2 linked regions of the Herpetosiphon gulosus genome follow. The protein of the gene in region 1 interacts with the protein of each later gene in a pairwise test. Links are inferred from orthologs where the notes say so. Each region holds a gene or a part of one and is shown on either strand. Other genes may lie near its edges. The genes, in order: dprA and recA.

The links.
Region 2: the proteins of dprA (region 1) and recA interact in binary tests that used the Bacillus subtilis proteins (3 or more experiments, as listed by UniProt). The link is inferred for Herpetosiphon gulosus from one-to-one orthologs.

The regions. Positions count from the first base shown.
Region 1 is NZ_BAABRU010000010.1:109,629-121,348, reverse strand. Bases 5,562-8,555 are described here. They hold dprA (DNA-processing protein DprA), read right to left. Parts: upstream 7,617-8,555; coding sequence 6,507-7,616; downstream 5,562-6,506. Other genes in these bases: ABEB26_RS14785 (PAS domain S-box protein), read left to right, coding at 7,752-8,555; ABEB26_RS14795 (Fur family transcriptional regulator), read right to left, coding at 6,043-6,486; ABEB26_RS14800 (AI-2E family transporter), read right to left, coding at 5,562-6,013. In the rest of the region: ABEB26_RS14830 (PD-(D/E)XK nuclease superfamily protein), read right to left, coding at 1-379; ABEB26_RS14825 (DNA adenine methylase), read right to left, coding at 376-1,179; ABEB26_RS14820 (DUF1349 domain-containing protein), read right to left, coding at 1,242-1,790; ABEB26_RS14815 (hypothetical protein), read right to left, coding at 1,846-2,736; ABEB26_RS14810 (PHP domain-containing protein), read right to left, coding at 2,733-3,572; ABEB26_RS14805 (DUF4349 domain-containing protein), read right to left, coding at 3,649-4,740; more of ABEB26_RS14800, read right to left, coding at 4,868-5,561; more of ABEB26_RS14785, read left to right, coding at 8,556-10,646; ABEB26_RS14780 (hypothetical protein), read left to right, coding at 10,683-10,889; ung (uracil-DNA glycosylase), read right to left, coding at 11,124-11,720. UniProt on the Bacillus subtilis protein: Protein that helps load RecA onto ssDNA during transformation. Binds cooperatively to circular ssDNA, is able to bridge different segments of DNA. Favors the loading of RecA onto SsbA- or SsbB-coated ssDNA and formation of RecA-DNA filaments.
Region 2 is NZ_BAABRU010000027.1:10,642-22,279, forward strand. Bases 4,597-7,508 are described here. They hold recA (recombinase RecA), read right to left. Parts: upstream 6,635-7,508; coding sequence 5,558-6,634; downstream 4,597-5,557. Other genes in these bases: ABEB26_RS23400 (STAS domain-containing protein), read left to right, coding at 4,597-4,805; ABEB26_RS23405 (RecX family transcriptional regulator), read right to left, coding at 4,802-5,488; ABEB26_RS23415 (tyrosine-protein phosphatase), read left to right, coding at 6,947-7,508. Also shown: ABEB26_RS23385 (CHAT domain-containing protein), read left to right, coding at 1-1,607; ABEB26_RS23390 (caspase family protein), read left to right, coding at 1,620-2,417; ABEB26_RS23395 (STAS domain-containing protein), read left to right, coding at 2,525-3,643; more of ABEB26_RS23400, read left to right, coding at 3,663-4,596; more of ABEB26_RS23415, read left to right, coding at 7,509-7,729; ABEB26_RS23420 (hypothetical protein), read left to right, coding at 8,044-8,244; asd (aspartate-semialdehyde dehydrogenase), read right to left, coding at 8,295-9,350; ABEB26_RS23430 (hypothetical protein), read left to right, coding at 9,487-9,924; ABEB26_RS23435 (TetR/AcrR family transcriptional regulator), read right to left, coding at 9,921-10,496; ABEB26_RS23440 (DUF4260 domain-containing protein), read right to left, coding at 10,507-10,869; ABEB26_RS23445 (CobW family GTP-binding protein), read right to left, coding at 10,961-11,638. UniProt on the Bacillus subtilis protein: Multifunctional protein involved in homologous recombination, DNA repair and competence.

The sequences.
Region 1 (11,720 bases):
TCACTAGGTGGCTATCCACAATATAGGTACTCAAACTATTTTTAAGATAAAATTCTTTGATCGAACTCCAACCTTCACCACCTAATACAATTAAGGCATAAGGATATAATTGAGGATTATTACGAACAAGATGAATAAGTTTAATCACTTCAAACGGTACTTTTTCCTGTGCGCTTCCCGAAACTTCTTGCCATTTCAGTGACAAGGGAATAAACATAGTTGGAGTAGCAATAGATGTAATTAGGACATCCAGTTTATGTTTACCACCACTAATGCTCTGACCCACAATAGGTTGGGCAGAGAAAACATAACCATTTTTTGTAAGGACAGGTTCAACAAGGCTTTCTAAAATTTGCCCGCTTGTAGTATTTCGACTCATGCTTCAATTCCTCTAAGCGCTAATATCTCTTTAGCCGATGAGCGATCGCCATTACAGGATATCCGACGTGGGGCATCAACAAGAATTAGTTTAAAATCTAGTTTCTTATAAAGCTTTTGAATCCGCTCCGTTGCTTGATTTGAGGCAATAACTGGCCCTTGATGTTTCGATAACCATTCAGCCAAGTGCTCTTGTTCATCCCAATTAAATCCACCACTACTATAATTGGTAAATTCAACATCATATGGTGGATCAGCATAAATAAACGCATTCTCCGCGACATCAAGATTTGAGAAATGCCTATTAGATAAAATCCAATTTTCTAGAACTATTTGATAATCTTGAAAATCATTAGTATAGTTTATCTTTTTATATCTACCAAACGGAACATTATAAAAACCTTTTTTATTAAATCTACATAATCCATTATATCCAGTTTTATTTAAATAATAGAATATTGATGCAGCCTCTGCGGTTTTATAGTTATTCTCTTTAATTAATTGATTAAAACGATCACGATGTTGATAATATAATTCTTCAGAATTCTCAAGTCGGATATTAATAATGAGGCCTTTACTTATTTGTTGATAAAAATTTATTAGGTGAGGGTTTATATCATTAATTAATGCTGATTCTGGTTGTAAACCCAGGGATACAGCTAAACCACCTGCAAAGGGTTCAACAAGCTGTCGATTTGCAAATGGTTGCCATAAAGTATATAGGGTGGCAACCAACCAGCGCTTGCCACCCGCCCATTTTAAGGGCGGTAGCACTTGTGGCAAAAGATTTGTTATTGTCATGGAGAATCCTTGTAAGCATGATGGTTGGGTTTTCGTTATTTGATTAGAATAACACAAACATGCTATTCTTGGGCTAGCGCTTCGAGCCGAAAATCGCGAAATTCGGCAGTAAAACCGCTTTGGATTGGCGCGGCAGCCATCGGACCAACTTGCACCGGCAAAGCCGGCGGAAAGTACCCTAAACGCACCATGGTTGGGGTGGCCTCGGCCTCAGTCGCATACAGCACTTGGAGTGTATCGCCGTTGCGCGTGACCGTTAGCCAAAGTTCTTCAGGAGCTTCAGCCAACTTTACCACCGACCAATCCGAGTGTTCAAGGGTTAATACGGCGCTCACATGGTAAGCGCCATCGACGTATTCGATGCCGCATTTGAGCCAATTATATTGATCAAGCCGCACCATCAGCCCAGCTTGATCATATTGATGTTGATAGTTGGCCTTGACGCGCACACTACAGTTAAAATTGTTTTCGGCAACTTGATAGTAAAAATGGCCTGAATCGAAAATAAAACCATAGTGGGTTGTGCGCCAAAAATCGCTTTTCGTTTCAGCCGTAACGCTCAGGATATCATCACCAAATGACCATTGTTGCGGTTCGTTTAACCATTGCATTGGGTTTGCTCCTTCGAAAAATAAGCTGGATCTGAGCAATGTTGCTATTATAGCGCTAGATTAATAGATCCAGAATCAAGGGCGTGATTTGGCTAATATCTTCGACCTTGGCAGCAGCTTGGGCCTTGGCTCCGATCACTAACAACGGCACTGGATTGCGGCTGTGGCTGGTGTGGTCGATCATCTCAAGGTTGCCATGATCGCTGACCAGAATCAAGCTATCGCTGGGTTGCATTTGGCTGATGATCGCTCCAAGCATGCTATCGATCAATTCAAGTGTATGTTCGGGCGTTTCGACAATCCGGCGATGACCAACAAAATCGGGCAAATAACACTCGTAATGCACCAAATCGGCCAAACGTAATGCTCGCCCAAGCCGCAAGCCTGCTTCGTGAGCAGTAATCGTGGGCAAGCCCGCCAAAGCACCCCATTGTTGCAAATAATAGCCCGTAATGTCCCAGGTCACCGCTTGACCAGCTAGCCATTCGGGCGTGGCAGGCAAGGCCAAATCGACCACTTGAGCGGCGAGGGCAGCGGCAGTCGCGCGTTGCTCACGTTTGACCACGAGATCCCAATAGTGATCACGATGGACAGTGGCGATCAGACTGGTGCAGCCAAGTTGCTGAACTTTGGCAAACAAACTTTGTTCGGCGATCATCGGGCGTTGCGATGGTGCAGGATAGGCTGGATAATGCCGTCCCAACAAGGCCGAAGCATTCACGCCTGTCCACAAACTAGTATGGCCTGTGCCACTTTGCGGTAAGCCTTCAACCCCCAAGGTCGCATCAATCGCCCGAAAATAGAGATTGGGCTGATCAATCTGCAAATTGCTATGGGGCAATTGGCCTAGCAAATTTATCAATGTTGGTAGATGGGCGGTCGTCCATGGCGCGGCGGCGTGCGGCAACAAGCCAACGCCATCAATAAAACAGACAATCACGCTCATAGCACATCAATTCCAAAGCGAGCCAAAAGATCGCGACAGCGTGCGGCTGGCTGCGGGCTGAAAGGATCACGCGGGCCATGCGAATCGCCGCCAGCGCTAATCAAAAAGCCATGCAGCGCTGCCTGCTGCTCGAAAAATGCCACTTGTTCAGGGCTATGCATTGGATAATAAACCTCAATGCCATCAAGCCCAATCGCCGCCAACTCTGCAAAATCGGCGGCAGTTGCTGGGATGGCATAAACACTTTTTTCACGCCCAGGATGGGCTAAAATCGCCACCCCGCCAGCAGCATGGGCGACTTCCACAATCTCAGCAACACTCAAGGGATTATAGGCCGCAGGCTGGTTGGTTAGTAAATAAGCCATGCCCGCCGATTCAGGATCAACGCCAGTTTGGCTGGGCCAAATACCATCGCGCACCAAGGCATGGGCCACATCGGCCAAATTAGCAGGTCGATCGACGGCAATTTGGGCTAGGCTTGGGAGATCGTGGCCTCCACTACGCGTTTGCTCTAGCAGGCGTTGCGCATCAGCATGGTTGCGGCTGACCACCGCCTCGCACAAACCCAAAATCCCAGGATCGTTGGGGTTTGCACCATAGACCAAGGTATGCCAAAGCTTGCCGTTGAAGGCGCTATCGAATTCAACTCCGCCGATAAAATCCAAGCCCGCTACTTGGGCTGCCTCAGCAAAAGCCGTCACTTGGCTGGTAGTATTGTGGTCGGCGATGCCAATAACCTGAATGCCAGCCGCTTGGGCCGCTTCAATTAATCCGTTTGGAGTCCAATGCGAATGATGCGGTGTCGCAATTGTGTGACAATGTAAATCGAGCAACATTTAAGCCTCCCAACACAAAGGGCCAAGAGCACTAGCTCTTAGCCCTGCGATGGCGTTGCCAAAATGGTACCACAATTTAGGGTTGATTAACTGGGGGATTTTGATTAGTGAGTGGGGGATTTTGGCTTTGGCTATATTTACGCCATTTGCGCCAGCCAAACCATGCGGCCAAGACCAACGGCAACCAAATTGGAATCCAAACCGCCCAAACGACCAAAGTTTCAGCAACATCTTTGCCAATTTCCAATACATCGTCCCAAGCGCCAGTTGCGGCGGCGAGCGGTGTCCAGCCTGGCCGTTCGGCTTTAGCCAAAGCATTGCGGATATTTTGGCCAATATCAATCTTCGCAAACATGCTGTAATCAGCGCTTTTTGGCCGAATCAACAAGGTAATCATGCTCATCGAAGCACTATCGCTCAGATATTTTTGGCGACCTTTGATCACTTCGATTTGGCTTTCGTATTGCATTAATGTTTCGTTGATTTGAATCGTATCGGCGATCGTTTCGGCTTTGGCCAGCAATTCACGAATGCGGGCAGCGGTGGCTTCTAAGTTGGCTAAGCGCGATTGATTATCAACAAATTCTTCGGTTACATCTTGGCCAGATACTTCGCGGCGCACAACTTCAAGTTTATTTTCTTCAAAGGCATTCAAGGCTTTTTCAAATTGGGCAGCCGGAACCCGAAAGGCCAGCGAAATATAGGCTTGATCTTCATCATTGCTGCTGGCATCATCGGTCGCGACAATGTAGCCGCCCAAACGTAGCACCATATTTTCAATTTGGGTACTGGCCAAACGCATTTGCTTATACTCGATTAAGGCTTCAACATCAGCATTTTTAATCACCAAACGCTCGGTGGCTTGGTTGGGAGCGGCACTCGGTTCTTGTGAATTTTCTGCATCGGCTGGTGCAGCCCCACCAAGTGCCGGAGCCGCAGCAATATCAGATTCAGCCATTAAACCATCGGTAGTTGTTTGTCGATACAGCTCTGGGGCTGGCGCAGCTGTAGCCATTGTAGCTTGATCTAAAGCACTTCCAACAGTTACAAGTCTGTTTCCTACAGAATTACCCGAACCATTAAATAAATTTGTAGCGACTAAAAAGACCACCAAGACAGCAGCGCCAATCGCCAATAAACGTTTGCGTGAACGAATTTGGGTTAACATACCAATTTCCTTTCGCGGAATGGGTCAAATGTTGGATTGTCGCGACGTTTCTATAGCATCAACGTTACGAATGTTCAATTTGTTCCCGACTAAATAGCTATTTAGCCATCCGCTTGAAAATTAATGATTAAACACCCTGACGTTTGCGCAAGGCGGGGCGGCGACGCAATTGGGTTCGGCGCACGATTGAAGCTTCAGACCGAGCAGCTAGCGGCTCCGCAGTAGGTTGGGCTTCACGAATTCGTTTGATCCAAAACTCTTCAACTAAAGCTTGGCCAACCACCGCCAAAGGAATGGCAATCACCCCACCGATAATCCCCAAAAGCTCGATGCCACTAAACAAGGCCAAAATCGTGATCACTGGATGAGTTTCGACGGCATGGCCCATGACTTTGGGGGCAATCACATGTACTTCAATATTACCGACGATCAAATGCAACACCAGTACCCAAACTGCCAACATTGGCTGCACCGTAAAAGCCACCAACATGGTTAAAATTGTGGCCACAAAACCGCCAACATAGGGAATCAACTCAAGCATGCCGCCGATCACGCCTAGCGCAACCGGATAGGGCACACCCAACATCCACAGGCCCATACCAAAACAAACGGCATAGAAGGTGGCGACCGTCAGTTGCGCCCAAACCCAGCGCCCAAGGCGGCGGCCAATCACATTGGTAACCGTGATTAAGCGTTCTTGAAAGCGACTCGGAATCATCAATTTGATAAAATTGCTGGCAACATTGGCGCGGCTAACCAGGAAAAAAGCTAAAACCAAGACCACAATAAAATTAATAATCACGCCCATCAAGGTGCGGCCAAAGGTGAAGGCTGCACCGCTAAACCCGCCAACCACCGTGCCAGCATAATGCGCCGCTTGACCAGCCAAATCGCCAGTTGGCAAAGTTTCACGCAAGGTTGGAAATTGCTGGGCTAGCCAAGCACTGGCTTGTTGGGTTGGTTGGCGCACCAAATCAGGGAATTGCTGGGCCAAAATTCGCACCTGTTGATTGACCATTGGCACCAGCACAAAGCCCAAACTAATAAACATGGCAACGATGATCGTGTAAATCACCAAAATTGTAACTGGACGAGCGATGCGCAATTGTTCAAAGCGTTGCACCACCCCTGAAATTGCCACTGCCAGCAGCACCGCCACAAAAAATAGCACCAACACATGATTCAGCAGAATCGTAATCCAGACCCCTGAAAAAATCAGCAGTGTCCAGCCGACTGTGCGGGCACTTACTCGCACGGTTAATTCTTTGGGCATATGCGCTACCTTCCATCGACCCTAAACCCTTAGCCTAGCCGTGAGTTTAGCCGCAGTTCAGGGCGATTATGTTGACATTGACCACACAGGCCAAAGGCTTCGAGGGCATGGCCTTGAATCACAAAGCCTGTCGATTTCCCAAGCTGGTTCAAAATACCATCGAGATCGCAGGTATTAAAAGCAACCGCAGTGCCACAACGGGTACAAACTAATTGATGTTGATGGGGGTGGGCTGGCAAATAAGCATGATCACCTTCATCGTGGTGAATGCGAGCCAACCAATGGCTTGCTGCCAGCATATCCAAGGTGCGATAAATCGTGGCCCGACCAACATCGGGCAATTCGACCACAAGTTGTTCGGCAGTAAATGGTTCGCGACGGCTGGCAATCGTGCGAACAATCAAGCGCCGTGGGCCAGTCATACGACAACCTTGCTCGTTCAGCGAGCGTAAAACATCATTTTCCCAAGCCATACAAAAATTTCCTTACTAGGTTATGAGAGATCATAGGGTGCAGGCGTTTCGCGAGCAAGCACATAATGCATTCCACCAACATGGCGAACCATGCCTTTGAGTTCCATCAAGCCCAAGGTTGCCGCCAGATCATGGGCCGCTAGCCCACACGAGCGCCCTAATTCGTCGATATGGGTGGGCTGACCACTCAAATGGGGCAAGAGCAAGGCCTCGGCTGGCGTTTCGGGCACAATCTTGCTCACTGTTTGTTGGGCTTGAGCTTGATGCAGATTCAGCTGCTCCAGCAATTGCTCGATTGAACGCAAGGGGGTTGCACCATCGACGATTAATTGATTTGGCCCATCGCTGCTATGACTGAGAATCGAGCCAGGCACTGCAAACACATCACGACCTTGTTCGAGCGCAAAGCGAGCAGTAATTAATGCACCACTACGTTCGCCCGCTTCAACCACAATGGTTGCCAAACTTAGCCCGCTAATCAAGCGATTACGTGCAGGAAAATTGCCACTCAATGGCTCGGTCGTCGGGGCATACTCCGAAAGCAAGGCTCCCTGTTGGCTTACATCAGCAGCTAATTGGCGATGCTGCGACGGGTAAATCTGTTGGAGTCCACTGCCAAGCACCGCCAAGGTGCGCCCGTTGTTATCTAATGCGGTGCGATGGGCGATTGCATCAATCCCCAAAGCCAACCCTGAAACCACCGTCAATCCTGCGCGGGCTAGCTCGCCAGCAAACTTATAGGTAACCTCACGACCGTAGGGGGTAGGGTTACGCGTGCCGACAATCGCCACCGCCCAACGATCAGTTTCAATCAGCGAACCACGCATGTACAGCAACGGTGGTACAGGATCGATCGTGTGCAGCATGGCCGGAAAGTCCGGGTCGGTTTGCAGCACAACCGTGATGTTTTGTTCAGCAATCGTGCGTAGCTCGGCCTCAAGGTCTAAATGCTGCTGCGCATGCTGTAAGGCTTGAATGCTCCGACGATCCAAACCAGCCGCCCGCCAATCGTCGAGCGTGGCCGACCAAGCTGCCACAGCCGAGCCACAATGCTTAATCAAAGCTTGTAGCCGCTGTGGTCCTATACCAGGAGTGAGATTAAAGGCAATGTAGGCATGACGTTCATCCATTGCAGACTCCCACACATGTGTAACGCTTTAATTATACATCAGTCGAGTTGGTAGCAAAAGCAAATAGGAATTGCGGGCGGTAGCAAAAGCTACCTGCTTCACGGTATAATGAACCTATTATGGCTTTTTTCCACCATGGCCGAGTTTATGAATAGTTTTAGCGCTACGTCCTTCCAACCAACTATGGAGCAACCAACGCTCGCTGAATTAACCCAAACTATCGCTCGTTTAGAGGCTGAGCTCGCTGCTACCAAGCAGGCCTTGCTCACCAGCGAACAGCGTAATCTGCAATTTTTTCAACAAACTCAAGCGATTGAGTTAATTGTTGAGCCAGATACTTGGCGGGTTTTAGCGGCCAATGCTGCTGCTTGCCGTTTTTATGGCTATAGCCAAACCGAGTTTAGTAATCTCAATGTTCGGGATTTAAATGTATTGACCAGTAAAGAACATCGGGTCGCCATTCGCAACGGTGAGCTTGGTGGCAGCAATCGCTATGAGTTTCGCCATCGCTTACGTTCAGGAATGGTCTGTGATGTTGAAGTTTATATCACTCCCTTTGAATATCAACAGCAACCAGCGTTATTTTGTTTAATTCACGACGTAACTGCCCATAAACAGACGATTCGCCAAATGCAGCGCCAAAATGCCTACCTTGGCTCGCTTCACGATGTGACGTTGGCCCTGATCGAGCAGGCAGCCCTGCCCGATTTGCTCGAAATTATTTTGTGGAAAGCAACCGATTTGGTCGGCAGCGAATATGGTGTGATGTATATTCGCAGCGCCGATGGCCAAGCCATGGAATCTGTCGTGAGCCGTGGGGCGATCAACGTGATTCAGCGCATCGAATTAGGCCAAGGTGCGGTTGGCAAGGTCGGCCTCAGCGGCCAGCCATTAATTATTGATGATTACACCGCCTGGAGTGAGCGTTTATTTACACCGCAAGATGGTTTTGGTAATGGCCTGTTGGTTTTACCATTATTGCGTGAACAAACGGTCGCTGGGGCACTAGCGATTATCTACGAGCCAAGTCAGATTCAAATTAGCATTACGATGCTTGAAATGGTGCAACAATTTGCCCGCTTTGCCTCGCTTGCACTGGAGAAGCATATGCTCTACACCGCAGCCCAAACTGAACTGGCCGAACGTCGGCGGGTCGAACAGCAGTTGCGTTCGCTCAACGAGCGCTTTGAATTGGCCCAAACGGTGCTGAATGGTGGCATCTACGATTGGGATATGATTCAACAGACTACAGTGGTAAATCGGAGTTTTACGACGGTGTTTGGCTATACCAGCGCAGAGGTTGCCAGCAGCCCAACTTGGTGGGAAGAACATCTGCACCCCGATGATCGTGAGCTGTTCATCCAACGAACTACCGATATTTTTGCTGGGCATAGCGATATTTTTTCAGCTGAATATCGCTTTCTCGATCAACATCAGCATTATCGCTTTGTCCAGGATCGCGGCCATGTGCTGCGCGATGCCAATGGCCAAGCCTTGCGCATGGTTGGCACACTAATCGATATTTCCGAGGAATATCGCCATATTGTTGAGATGCTGCCTTTGCCGCTGTTTGTGGTGCAGGATGATCGAATTGTCTATGCTAATCAGGCTGGGCTGACGTTAACTCAAACCACCAGTAGCGAATTGCTCAGCCAGTCGGTGCTGAGCGGCTTGCGCCCACAAGATCCTGATGATTTTTATGTGCTGATTCGCCATGCCAGCACCATTCCCACCAGTTTTATTGAAACGACCTTTTTGCGCCGCGATGGCACACCAATTTATGGCGAATGTTCAACCTCAGCAATTTTATTTGAGCATCGAAATTCAGTCCAAGTGATTATTCGTGATATTAGCGAACGCAAGCAGGCCGAGCAAAAACGCCTAGAAATTGAACAACACTTCTCGGAAACCCAAAAATTAGAAAGCCTTGGGGTGTTTGCTGGCGGGATTGCCCACGATTTCAATAATGTTTTTATGTCAATTCTTGGCAATACTCATTTGGCCATGCTCGAGCTACCTGAGCAAGCCAACCTGCGTCCGCTTTTAGCCGAAATTGAGCAATCGGCCAAACGCGCTGCCCAAATTACCAAACAAATGGTTGCCTACACTGGCCAAAATCTTGATGTACGCCGCAGTCTGATGATCAACGAATTAGTTCAAACTTCAATTCGCTTGCTGCCCTCAAGCCTGACCCAGCAACGCCATATTCAGAGCAACTTAGAGGATAACTTGCCGCTAATTGAGGGCGATCAACAACATCTGCGTCAAGCGATCAGCAATGTGCTAATCAATGCGCTTGAAGCGTCGAGCAGCGGGATGCTTACGGTTACAACCAGTTTGTGCGATTTGCAAGGAGCGCCCGAGGGCCACACCTACACCACTGGCACATTTTTGCCCGCCCAGTATATCGCGATCGAAATTAGCGACCAAGGCTTAGGCATGGATCATACGACGATCTCGCGCATGTTCGATCCATTTTTCACCACCAAATTTACTGGACGCGGGTTGGGTTTAGCGGTTACTTTAGGGATTGTGCGCGGCCATCGGGGTGGCATCGCGGTCAAGAGTCGCCCTCAACAGGGCACGACGATAGGAATTTATCTGCCAATTATGACAGCAGTACAAACCGAGCTAGCCAGTGAACAACCAGCCTTAGTCGATTCAGGCCCAGGCAAAATTCTGGTGATCGACGACGAGCCTGATGTGCGGATTGTGATTGATCGGATTTTACGCCGTTTGGGCTACGAAACCTTACTCGCCGAGGGTGGCAATCGAGGCATTAGCCTCTTCCGCGACCATCATCAAGAGATAGCGGGCGTTTTTCTCGACCTGACCATGCCCGACCTTGATGGCCAAAGCACCCTAGCAGTGCTCAAACAGATTCAGCCCGAGATTCGCGTGGTCATTATGAGCGGCTATAATGAACAACAAGTGAGCCAACAATTTGGTACTACTGGTACAACCCAATTTCTGGCAAAACCATTTATGATTGAGGAGATCCGCGATAAGCTCACGGCATTACGGCTCTAGCCATGCCGCGTTGGCAATTTTTTGAAAGGGGCAGTTATGTCTCGGCGTTCTCCCAAACCATCACCATGGCCACGGCGGTTCATGTACATTACGGGCATTGTGATGGTGATTTTTTTTGTGGTAGCAGTGACGGGCTTATACAGTGGTAATTTTGCCCTCGCCTTCCCGATGTTTGTTGGTTTGACGGCGTTGATGTTGTTTATGATTATTTTGCTCTTTTTACACAACCGCCTCAATCGTTAGCCAAGCTTAAAATCCCTCACCCCCACTCCTTCCATTGGATGATTGCTTGCGTTCCCTCACCCCCGACCCCTCTCCCACTGCGGCGGGAGAGGGGAGATCCAATGGTTATGATAGGCTGGTTCCCCTCGCCAAGCGAGTGAGGGGACTAGGGGTGAGGGCATGAACATCGACTACAAATCCCACCCAATCATTGTTAAAAACCTACCCTTGAAAGGGGTTGGGGTGCAGAAATACCTATAAATTTGAAATTTGCCAATCGATTGGGCTTTGGCCATGAGCCTCAAGTGCTGCATTGATTTTGGAGAACGGGCGGCTGCCAAAGAAGCCATTATCAGCCGAAAGTGGCGAAGGATGCGCCGATTGAATAATCGTATGGCGACTCGTATCGATTAAGCTAGCCTTCTTTTGGGCATAGGCTCCCCACAACACAAACACCACATGCTCAGGTTTGGCATTGACTTGGCGAATCACCGCATCGGTGAATTTCTCCCAGCCACGATTTTTATGCGAGTTGGCGGTATGCGCCCGCACCGTCATCACCGCATTGATCATCAACATGCCTTGTTTGGCCCATGGCAGTAGATAGCCATTATTCGGCACAACACAACCAAGATCGGTTTTGAGTTCCTTGAACATATTTTTGAGCGATGGTGGCGCTTTGATTCCAGGCAGCACCGAAAAACATAGGCCATGGGCTTGACCCGGGCCATGGTAAGGATCTTGCCCCAACAACAGCACCTTGGTTTGCTCAGGCGATGTTAATTCTAAGGCCGAAAAAACTTGATCTTCTGGCGGAAACACCTGCTGTTCAGCCCGTTCAGCAGCGACAAA
Region 2 (11,638 bases), on another replicon or contig:
ATTTTCATTTCAACCATTCCAACGATCGTAGCAGCTTATTGCAATTGAGTGAAAGCCTGCGTGCCCATGGCTTTGAACAACTGCTTGAGGCTAGCCAAATTGATCGTGAGCGTGAACTTAGCCCTGAGTTAAAGCAGCAACGACTAGCCCTGGCCGCCGCGTTGGCCGCGCGAAGTATGGCGATTCGCTTGGCGATGCAACAGCCCGCTGGCGATGATCTAGTTAAATTATTGAACGATCAGCGTGCCGCATTTGCCGATTGGCAAGCACTTCAAAGCAGCATTGCCCAAGCCTTGGAAAGCCAAAATCAAGAACTCCAGCCGCAGCTAGTAACCTGGCCAAGCTTGCAAACAGCCTTGACCGAACGACCCAACACGGTGATTTTGAGCTTTACGATTGGCAGCGAATGGAGCTATTTGCTGTATGCCAATGGTCAGCAGCTACAAGCATTTGAGCTAGCCTGCCGCGCCAAAATTGAATATGCTGTGGCCCGCTTGATTTGGTATGCTCAGCGTGGGGCTGCTCGTTGGCAAGAATTTGTTCGAGCCAATCGCCATGTCGTTGAGTGTTTGCTTGGGCCACTATGGGCAGCGGGGCAAAAAGAGCAACTGCGCGGCAAACAATTAATCATCATTCCAGATGGAATTTTGTATTATTTGCCCTTTGATTTACTGTTTTTTGATGATCCCGTTGATGCCAATCAACAGCCGCTTGATCCAGCGACCTATCGCCAAAAAGCCCCTAACCAAGCTACGCCTGAGCAAATTTGCCGTGATCTTGTGCCATTTTATTGGCTGAATCACGCCACAATTTCCACTGCCCAATCGATTAGCCTTTGGCTGCAACTTCAGCAACAAACAGCAACGCCAGCGCCAAATTTGGCGCTAGGCGTTTACAACATCAACTACCAAACCAATGTGCCCAGCGTCTATCCAGGCCATATTTACGCCCAAGAATTGCTGATTAGCTACAACGATTTGAGCCAAACTAGTGTGCTCAGTAAGGTATTAGGCGATTTGGCTGAGCATGGAACCACCTTGCAACTAACCGCTTGGCAAGCAGATCACACGCCCTATCAAGCTGAATTTCAATCCAACGAAGCTAATTTCAAGCGAATTTTGACTGAGCAGGCCATTCGCTACATCATTTTTGCAGGCCATGGCGTGTTCAACGATAAATATCCGCAATTTTCGGGCTTGGTGTTTAATTTGGCAGCGCCTGATTGCAGTAGCGATCAGAGCGGGCAAGATGGATTTTTGGGCATTCATGACCTTTTTGAATTACGCATGCCCAATACCGAATTGATTTTTTTGGCAGCATGCCAAGGTGGTTTGGGCCTAATTTCACGTGGCGAGGGCATCAATGGTCTGACTCGCGCCTTGATGTTTCGCGGTAGTCCGACAATTATTGCTAGTTTGTGGTCGGTTGATGTGTTGGCAACCATGGATTTAGTTGAGGCTTATTTTGAGTTGCTGAGCCAACAACCAAGCGCTGATAAAGCCGAAATCTTGACCAAGGCTAAGCAAAAAATGCTGGCCCAGCCTGATAAACCGCATTTAGTCCATCCATTTTATTGGGCCGCTTTTATTCCGATTGGAAAACGCTAGAAGGAGCAATCTATGCCAAATCGTTTGCTGGTCGTGGCAATTGGAGTTAGTGTCTATGCCAATCCGGCGATTCCACCGTTGCCAACCTGCCGTGATGATGCCCAAGTTTTTTTGAATGCGCTGCGACCCTTGAGCACTCAGCCCTTACTTGAGCGAGTCTTGTTTGATGATCAAGCCACCAAAGCCAATATTCAGGCGACCTTGGAATGGTTGGCGGGCGAAGTCTCCGTTGATGATCTGGCGATTGTCTATTATTCAGGCCATGGAGCCAGCTTCGACGACGATAATGGTGACGAGAGCGATGGTAAAGAGGAGTTTTTGTGTCCGTATGAATGTGGCTTGGAGCAAGGTGTAGGCAGTTTTGTGCGCGATGATGAATTACGCGTTTGGCTGACCCCAATTCGTGAAAAAGCCCCGTTATTGGTGGTGCTCGACGCTTGCCATAGTGGCACAGGCGCGATGGCTCCAGCAGGCTTGATCGCCAAAGAATTACCAGCAGGCTTGGTTAAGCAAATTATTGGCAATGCCACGATTCCTGCTAGCGCTGGTGGCGATCCAATTCCTGCCAATCAAGTGCTTTTGGCTGGCTGCCAAGATAGCGAACAATCCTACATTTTGCCTGGTGAGCCAAACTCGTTATTCACAGCCAAGTTGGTCGAGCAAATCGCCGCTGGCCAAACTACTGATATTCAAGCCCTATTTGAAGCAACCTATAATGCCGTGCTCGATGCTAGCGATCTAGCGGGCATTCAGCAAACCCCGAAGATTAGTAATGGGCTGAATGCGCCGCTTGCACTGCGATCAGCCTAACCCGAATATCCCCTCTACGGGGTACTTAAAACAGGACGAACAACAAGGCAAATAATTGACAAAGGGGGGATAATAAAGCGAATCTAGATAGCTAAGGAATCCCCTCTATGGTTATGCGCTTGCAAGCCTGGCTTCAACGTTTGCCCCAACAACATGTGGTCGAACGTCGCCAAGCCATGTTGCTACAACATATGGTACTCACGCTAATCCTAGTTTCGGCGATTGGAGTTATTACCGCACCCATTACTAGCGGCTCCTCGAATCAAATGCTGTTGGCAGCGGTTTGCTATGGTGTGATGGGCTTGAGTTCGTTGTTGGTGCTATGGCGGATTCGCTTTAATGCCCTGCAACAAGCAATTTTGATTTTACTCAGCAATTTTCTCATCCAATTGTTGATTTCATTTTGGGCAATTGGTGTGTATACCCAAGCGGTTGGCTTTACACTAGTTTCATTCTCGATGCCAATTGTCTTAGCTGGGTTGTTGAGCAATCGGCGAGTTGTTTTAGCTATGACCAGCCTATCGCTGACGATTTTTCTGCTAATCGGTTTGGCAGAATCGCGTGGCTTAGCGGGTAAATTGTTGTTGCCAATTAATCTTCAAGCAATTGTTGGTACATTTAGCTTGCTAACAATTCTTCAGGCAGTGATTGTTGATCGCTTTGGTAGCAACCTACGCCACACCTTGCACGAAGCCTTAGAGCGTGATGCTAAACTGAACCAATTACGCGATTCATTGGAAATCACGGTTAACGAGCGAACCACTAGCCTGAGTCAAGCGCTGGCCGAGCTTGAACAACGCGAGCTTGATTTACAGCATACCTTAGCTACATTGCAACATAGCAAACAGATTTTTACCCAGCTCAGCACCCCAGTCTTGCCAATTTTGCCACGAATTTTGGTTATTCCCTTGGTTGGCGAGGTTTCGGGCGAACGCGCTGAAGCTTTTGCTGAAAACATTTTCAATGCAATTGAAGCCAACAAAGCCCATACAATCATTCTTGATGTAACTGGCGTAACCACCATCGATACCTTTATTGGTAAGGCTTTGCTACATATCGCTGGAACTGTGCGTTTTCTTGAGGTTCGCACTATTTTGGTCGGTTTACGGCCCGAAGTTGCCGAAACGCTGATCGCACTCCACATCAATTTCCCAGCAATTCAGACCTTTGCAAATCTTGAACAAGCAGTTTTATCGCTGATTAATCAACGGCTGGAATTGAATTAGTACCAAAGAGGAACAGGTTATGCTGAGCCGCTGGCGCTTATGGTTTGCCCAATTACCACAAACCAACCTGATTGAACGCCGCCAATCCCGTGCATTCCAAGCGATTGTGCTGGGTTTATTTGGAATTGCGATCGTTGGAGTGCTCAGTTCAGCGGTTATTTTTTTGATTTTTCCTGCCACCCCCGATACCTTCAAACAACTGCTCATGGCGATGGGTGCTTATTCAACCATGGGCATCGGTGCGGCGATTGCGCTCCAGCAGCTACGCCGTAATCATTTGCAACGAGCGGCAATGATTGTGAGTGCTAGCATTCAATTGATGTTACTGATAGGCTATGCGGTCGTTGGGATTTTACGTGAAAATAGCACCTATGGTTTTGTCTTTTTTACGATTCCTTTAATTATCAGTGCGCTACTGAATAATCGAAAAGTCTTGATTTTGAATGCAATTACCTCAATTGTAATTGTAGCTTCAATTGGTATACTTGAATCGGCTGGCATTTTACAACCAATCGATATGATCGAAAATTTTTGGGTTATTTTTGTGACGATGACGATTGCAATTGTCAGCCAAGCCTTATTAGTTGAACGATTTGGCAGTAGCTTGCACATGGAGATTTACAATTTACTCCAGCGTGAAGATGAATCACAGCAATTACAGCATCTATTAGAGCAAAAAGTTACCGAACGCAACCAGCGACTCCAACAAGCACTGAATGATTTAGCACAACGTGAGAAAATTCTCCAGAAAGCTCTCAACGAATTACAAACCAGTCAAACGATTGTGGCTCAATTAAATATTCCAGTTATTCCAGTTTTGCCACGGGTGTTAATTGCGCCCTTGATTGGCGAAATGACCGCTGAGCATGCACAAACTTTACGCCACGATATTTTTGCAGCAATCGAACGTTCGAGTGCCCATACGATCATTTTGGATATTACGGGAGTTTCATTAATTGATCGAGTTGTAGCCGAAACAATTATTCAAATTGCCAAAACTGGCCAATTGCTTGGCACAAAAACAATTTTGGTTGGCTTGCGTCCTGAAGTTGCCACAGCCTTAGTTTCGCTTGATATGCAAGCAAATTTGGTAAAAAATTATCTGACGCTCGAAAAAGCCATTCAGTCACTGCTCCAAACCCATGTGCGGCGAGCAGCTTAATCAATGTCGTCCGTTTCAGTTTCATCCGATTCGCTATTTGATTGCAGCTCTTGCCAAAGTTGATCAAGCACAGGTTTGATTGTGTCGAAGCCAAAACCGCGCCGTTGCAGTAAGCCCGCCATTTTGCGGCTAAACGCCATTTTAGTTGGTTCGTTGGCATAGCGCCGCAAGGCAGTACGCGCAACGGTGAAAGCTCGTGCTTGTTCTTCATTCTGATCAGTTAATTCATTCAACACTTCGCTAATTAATTCGCGTTTGACCCCTTTTTGACTCAGCTCTGCTTGAATTACTCTGGCTCCCTTAGGCCGATGCTGTTGGCGATTTTCGACCCAAAACCGTGCAAAAGCCTCATCATTAACCAAGCCAAGTTGAGCCAATTTTTCAATTGCCAAATCGATATGTTCATTAGGAAATTCACGTTGGCGCAAGCGCGTGCGAATTTCTTGGCTAGAGCGTGGCCGAGCCGCCAGAAAAACTAAGGCGGCATTGTAGGCTTTATCGATCTCTTCAGCCTTGGCGATGGCTTGCCAATCGGCTTCACTCAGCACCTTGCCTTTGTATAACCCTTGCTGTTCCAATGTGCGCAAGCTAATACCCAAGGCAAACACCGAATCGATATACAAATTGACCCGTTCATGATCGCGCTGTTGAATTTCGAGCATGGTGATGGTTCCTGTTGGCATGGCAATTCCTCAAACAAAAAGGCGTAGCATTGGTGTGCTACGCCCTCTTTAATCAATTAATAACACTGACTATTCGTCGTCGAAAATCCCATCGCCATCATCGGCAGGCGCAGCACCGTTGGCAGCCGCCGCCCCAACAATAACCTTGGCGGTAGGCGCACCTGGTGAAGCCGCCCGAATCATCTTTTCGATTTCATCGGCTAAAGCTGGATTATCTTTGAGGAATTGTTTAGCATTTTCGCGGCCTTGGCCCAAGCGATCATCGCCAAGGTAGAACCAAGCCCCGCTCTTGCGCAGAATTTCCATGGTCACACCAACATCAACGATATTGCCTTCGCGCGAGATGCCTTCGTTATACATAATATCGAACTCAGCTTGGCGGAAAGGTGGTGCAACTTTATTTTTAACAACTTTGACCCGTGCACGAGCGCCAGTCACATCTTGACCTTGCTTGATACTTTCAACTTTGCGAATATCTAAACGCACCGAGGCATAGAATTTGAGTGCATTGCCGCCAGTGGTGGTTTCAGGGTTACCAAACATCACACCGATTTTCATCCGCAATTGGTTGATGAAAATCAAAGCAGTGCGTGATTTGGAGACAGCGCCCGAGAGCTTGCGCAAGGCTTGCGACATCAAACGGGCTTGCAAACCAACGTGTGAATCGCCCATGTCGCCTTCAATTTCGGCGCGTGGTACGAGCGCTGCTACCGAGTCAACCACAATCACATCGATTGCGCCTGAGCGCACCAAGGTTTCGCAAATTTCAAGCGCTTGCTCGCCAGTGTCAGGTTGTGAGACCAACAAGTCTTCAACGTTGACCCCACAATTGGCGGCATAAACGGGATCAAAAGCATGTTCAGCATCGATAAAGGCCGCAACGCCACCCATTTTTTGGGTTTCGGCCACAATATGTTGGGTCAGGGTGGTTTTCCCTGAGCTTTCTGGACCATAAATTTCAATCACCCGACCCCGGGGAATCCCGCCAACCCCAAGCGCCAAATCGAGCGCGATTGAGCCAGTTGGAATTGCTTCGATCGATAAGCGTTGATCGCTCATACGCATAATTGCGCCTTTACCAAATTGGCGATCAATCTGACTGAGGGCGGCGGCCAGAGCCTTTTCTTTTTCGGGTGAGATTGCCATTACTCGGACTCCTTGTAGATACTCTTGCTTACGAAAAAGTGCGACAGACTTGCACGTCGCCACTGCAAGCCAGTATAGCACACTTGTTCGTCAAGTACAAGGCTTTTTTTCCTAGTTTGGCTAGTACTTTTGCTTTAACCAAACATAATCCTTTGACTTTTAAGCCTATAGCGGTATAATCCATCACCTATAGAGATTAACTTAATTTTGTTAATTACTACTCCGTATCGTCCCCCCTAAATCACTCCTGTGGGGCGATGGCATAGTGGTATACTTGCTTGGTCTGTTTGAAACTAAAACAAGGCGCACCCTATGTACGATTTACACTGTCATATTCTGCCTGGTATTGATGATGGCCCTGCCGATTGGAGTGGTTCGTTAGCAATTGCCCGCGCCTTAGTTGCCGAAGGTGTGACCTGTGTTGCCGCTACTCCACACGGGCCTGGTTCTTCGCAATCGCGGATCTATCTGCCATCACGCTTGCGCGATTTGGTGGTGCAACTGCGCGAATATTTGCAACGCGCCAAATTAGGCTTACAAGTCGTTTTAGGCACTGAAATGGTGGTTGCCAGCGATTTGACCGAACGTTTGCGTCAAGGTGATCTCTTGGGCTATGGCACGAGTCGCGCTGTTTTATTAGAAACTCCCGCGCATATTGTGATTGAACATCTGCAACGTTCGATTTTTGATTTACAACTAGCAGGCCATCGGGTCATTCTAGCCCACCCCGAACGTACTCGTGTCTTTCAAGATAATCCTAATCTGTTGATCCCATTAATTGAGCGTGGCGTAGTCGTTCAAATAACCGCTGCTAGTTTGGTTGGTTGGCACGGTCAGCGCTTGCAAGATATCACAACTCAAATGGTTTATCATAATTTGGCCCAAATTATTGCTAGCGATGCCCATGCGCCCACTGGTGCGCGTGCTCCCGCTATGCGCGAGGCCTTTCAGGTGGCAACCCAATTGGTTGGTGAACATCGGGCGCGACGGATGGTCGAAGAATTGCCCCATTTGCTGCTGTCTGATGCCCAGATCCCTCTGGCTGAACCCTATTTCATCCAGCCGCAAAAGCAACGTTGGTGGCGACGACGCTAGCCCCATTATTCAATCACGAAAAACGCGAAGCTCACCAAAGTTAAGTTTTAGGGCTTCTCGCAATGGTTGGTTTCAATAACAAAGCTCACCTACGGGGGGCTTTTTTTGTTTTAGGCCATTGGAACAAATAGTGCTAGTTTGCAGTATTACTAGTATCGAGGCTCGTGTGAGGATTTGGTACTATCAGCTTGATGACTAATGAGCTATAGAATATTAATCAAATTCTTAGATTTATAGCCTAAATCACTCAATGATTAATTAAGCTTGATGTGATACGATACAGCTAGATATCCAGTTTTATGAGGGGTGTGTTGATGGTTCTCTTTGCAGTGTTATTAATCCTCTTTGGTGGCATTTTATTGGTTTCGCGCCAATTTCGCGAGCAATGGTTTTATAGCGATACCCGCCGAGGCACAGATGCGGTGTTTACCCAACGGTTACACCAAACGTTTCGCTCAGTTGGTGGCGTATTTATGGTTATTGGGTTGATCATCGTGGTGATCAATACTATTTAACGGCAACTGCGCACAGAATTCCGCACCATTGGTTCTGTGCGCAGCGCTTTTTAAGCCTTGATCAAGCCCTTAGCAACCATTAATTCGGCATTGAGCAACGAACCCCCAGCGGCTCCGCGCAAGGTGTTGTGTCCCAGCAAAACTAATTTGTAATCAAGAATTGGGCAACGGCGAACGCGCCCAACGGTGGTAGCCATGCCGCGTTCGGCATCGCGATCACGGCGTGGCTGTGGGCCATCGGCCAATTCAGTTACCAAAATTGGGTGGGTTGGAGCGCTTGGCAAATTGAGCGTTTGTGGTTCGGCCTTAAACTCACGCAAGGCCGCGATCAATTCGGCTTCATCGCCGGGCGGGCGCTCAAAGGCCAACGATAAACACTCGGTATGCCCATCGATAACCGCCACCCGATTACAATGAGCGCTAATCGTGATCTGGGCTTCTTCCACGCCCTGAGCGCCAAGTGTGCCCAAAAGCTTGCGTGGCTCCCACTCAACTTTTTCTTCTTCACCTTTGATCAACGGCACAACATTATCAATAATATCGAGGCTTGGCACGCCTGGATAGCCTGCGCCTGAAATTGCTTGCATACTCACCAGCAAAACCTTGGTGAGGCCAAAGGCATCGTGCAAAGCTCGCATTGGCAACACAGCGTGGGTGGTTGTACAGTTGGGGTTGGTCAAAATCCCGCCACTCCAACCATAATGTTGGCGTTGCAGTTCCAACAAATTCACATGGTCAGGGTTGACTTCGGGCACTAACAGCGGCACAAGTGGATCGCGGCGATGTGCGCCAGCATTTGAAAAAACCAACGCGCCTGATTTGGCCCAAGCAATTTCGGTCGGGCCAGCAGCATCACTGGGCAAGGCACTGAACACTAAGCCAACATCGCCAACCTGATCAACGGGCTGGACGGTCATCTTGGCAAATTGGCTAGGCATTTCGCCGCCGATCATCCAGCGGCCAGCTTCGGACAAGGTCTTACCAGCCGAACGCTCCGAAGCGGCAACTAGCGTTACTTCAAAATAGGGGTGATCGATCAACAAACTCAAAAAGCGTTGTCCAACCATCCCTGTTGCGCCTAGCACACCAACAGGAATCTTCTTCATACCAAAAGCCTCCGCAGTGGGAATGTATCTGAATTAGCACCATTGCTCATCAGCGTCGTTGCTGCGGGCATTATAGCAACTCCACGCGGCCCTGCAACGTACCTAGGTTTGATGTTAATAGATTAGGGGGTTTTAGATGATTGATATTGATATTCGCAATCGAGTTACAACCTTGGAGCGCGAAGTTTTCGCATTACGCAGTGAATTGCGTTCGCTCAGAAATGAAGTGCGCCAAGGAAGTATTCCTCAAAACAAAATGCGCCACCAGCCAACGACCGAGCGCAATTTGGCTCCAGAACGTGAGCCAGAAGCCTTGGTTGATGTTGCCCAACAGCTTTCCGAACAGGTTTCGAGCGAGGAAATTGGGGCATATTTGAAGCGCCGCCGCGTAACTGCCAACGATATTCAACTAACTGAGCAGGATCTGGAGCGCAATCGCACCCGTAAGAATCTGTCGGATCATAGCAAACTCGCTGGATCTGCTACAATCAATGCTTTTTATAGTCATGCTCACTTATTCATTATTTTATTTGGCTTGATTATGCTACTGGTGCTTTTGCTGACGATGCTCTAATCGGCATTCAAATTGGCGACACCAGCCAAATAGCTGCGCACGGCCAAATCGAAGGTGCTGCTTAAATCGCCGCCACGCTGGAGTTGTTGATTGAGTTCGAGCAGCACAAAGCCATGAATCAGCCCTAACAAGCCGCGCAAAGCTGCCAACGAGGCTGCTTCACCGCTAATTTGGGCCATGATTGCCTGAATTGGCAATACCATTTCAACCAACAACGCCGGATCAGCCCGTTGTTCAGGGCTAGCAGCAGTTAGGGCTAAAGCATAATTTTTGGGCTGCCCATGAGCAAATTGGCGATGCCCATGGCTAATTGCTAACAACTGGTTTTGCGCATCATTTGGGCTATTGGCTAACGCTTGATCATACGCCGCAAATAGTTGTTGAATTGTGACGGTAACCACACCTTTGAGCAGAGCATTTTTGTTGGCTACATAGCGATATAGCGATGGAGCTTTGATGCCCAACTCGCTGGCAAGGCTGGCTAAGGCCAATTGTTCGACCCCATCGCGTTCAATCAAGGTTTGGGCGGTACGAATAATCGTTGGATAATCGGTTTGGGCTGGGTAGGCCATTACTGCTCCTCTAAACTCGCCCCAAATGGGTATCTTTGAATTGAGTTGGGTATTTTAGCCCATAGCCAAGCATGCGATCAAGCCCAATATGTGCTAACCAGATCAAGCCAATTTGCAGGCCGACTTGCCAATCGTTCAGCACTCCAAAGGCCAAAAAGCTCAATGGCCAAAGCGTAATATGGCCGAAATTATAGCAAATGCTGCCAACCTTTGGCCCCCACAAATAGCCAAGCATCACGATATCAGGCACAAACAAGGCCAAACCAAATTGCCACCAACTAAAGCCTTGCCAACGATAGCCCAATACTGCAATTAGCAATAAACCCAAGCCTTCAGCATGCAATAAGCGTTTAACCAAACTGATATTTGGCATCATTCACCTCAAGACTAATTTAATTAGTTTATAAGACTAATATTATTAGTTTTTAGGGTGTTTGTCAAGACTAAATCTATTAGTTTTACAATTAGGCTTGGTATTTGCGCCGCCATTCGGCCACGGTCAAAATTTCTTCGCGTGGCGCTTGCTCGACATCTGCCAAACAAGCATCGAATTGTGCAGTTACTTCAGCTGAATCAAAGCTATTGCTACGGCCAATCACCACAATTTGGCTGTACGGAGTGGTTGCTCCCCATGGTTCGCCGAGCCGCAAACTAGCGCGTTTGCCCGCCAATTGGACAATTGCTCGCCGTTCAGGTGCTTCGGCCAAATACACAATGCCTTTGGCCCGAAAAATTGAAGTTGGCAATTGCTGAAAGGCTTGTTGTAGGTTGCTCATGGTAAAAGGCTGCTCTGTTTGGTAATTCCAGGTTTGCCATTCTTCGCTATGTTGATGCTGGGTGGGATGAGCTTCAGCCTGCAAATCGATGCGATATTGGCCTACGCCCAGCAGCAAATCAACTGGAACCTCGCCATATTCAGCGGTCAAAATTCGTGCCCGTGGCACAATTGTCTGAATCCAAGCGATCACTCGTTGCTGCTGCTCAGCATCAACCAAATCGATTTTATTAATCACCACAAGATCGGCAGCGGTAATTTGATCGACCACCTGAATCAATTGTTCGCGTTGTTGGTGAATACTCTCAGCATCAACCACCGCCACAATTGAATCGAGATTGATCAACGAGCGCAGGGCTGGCAAACG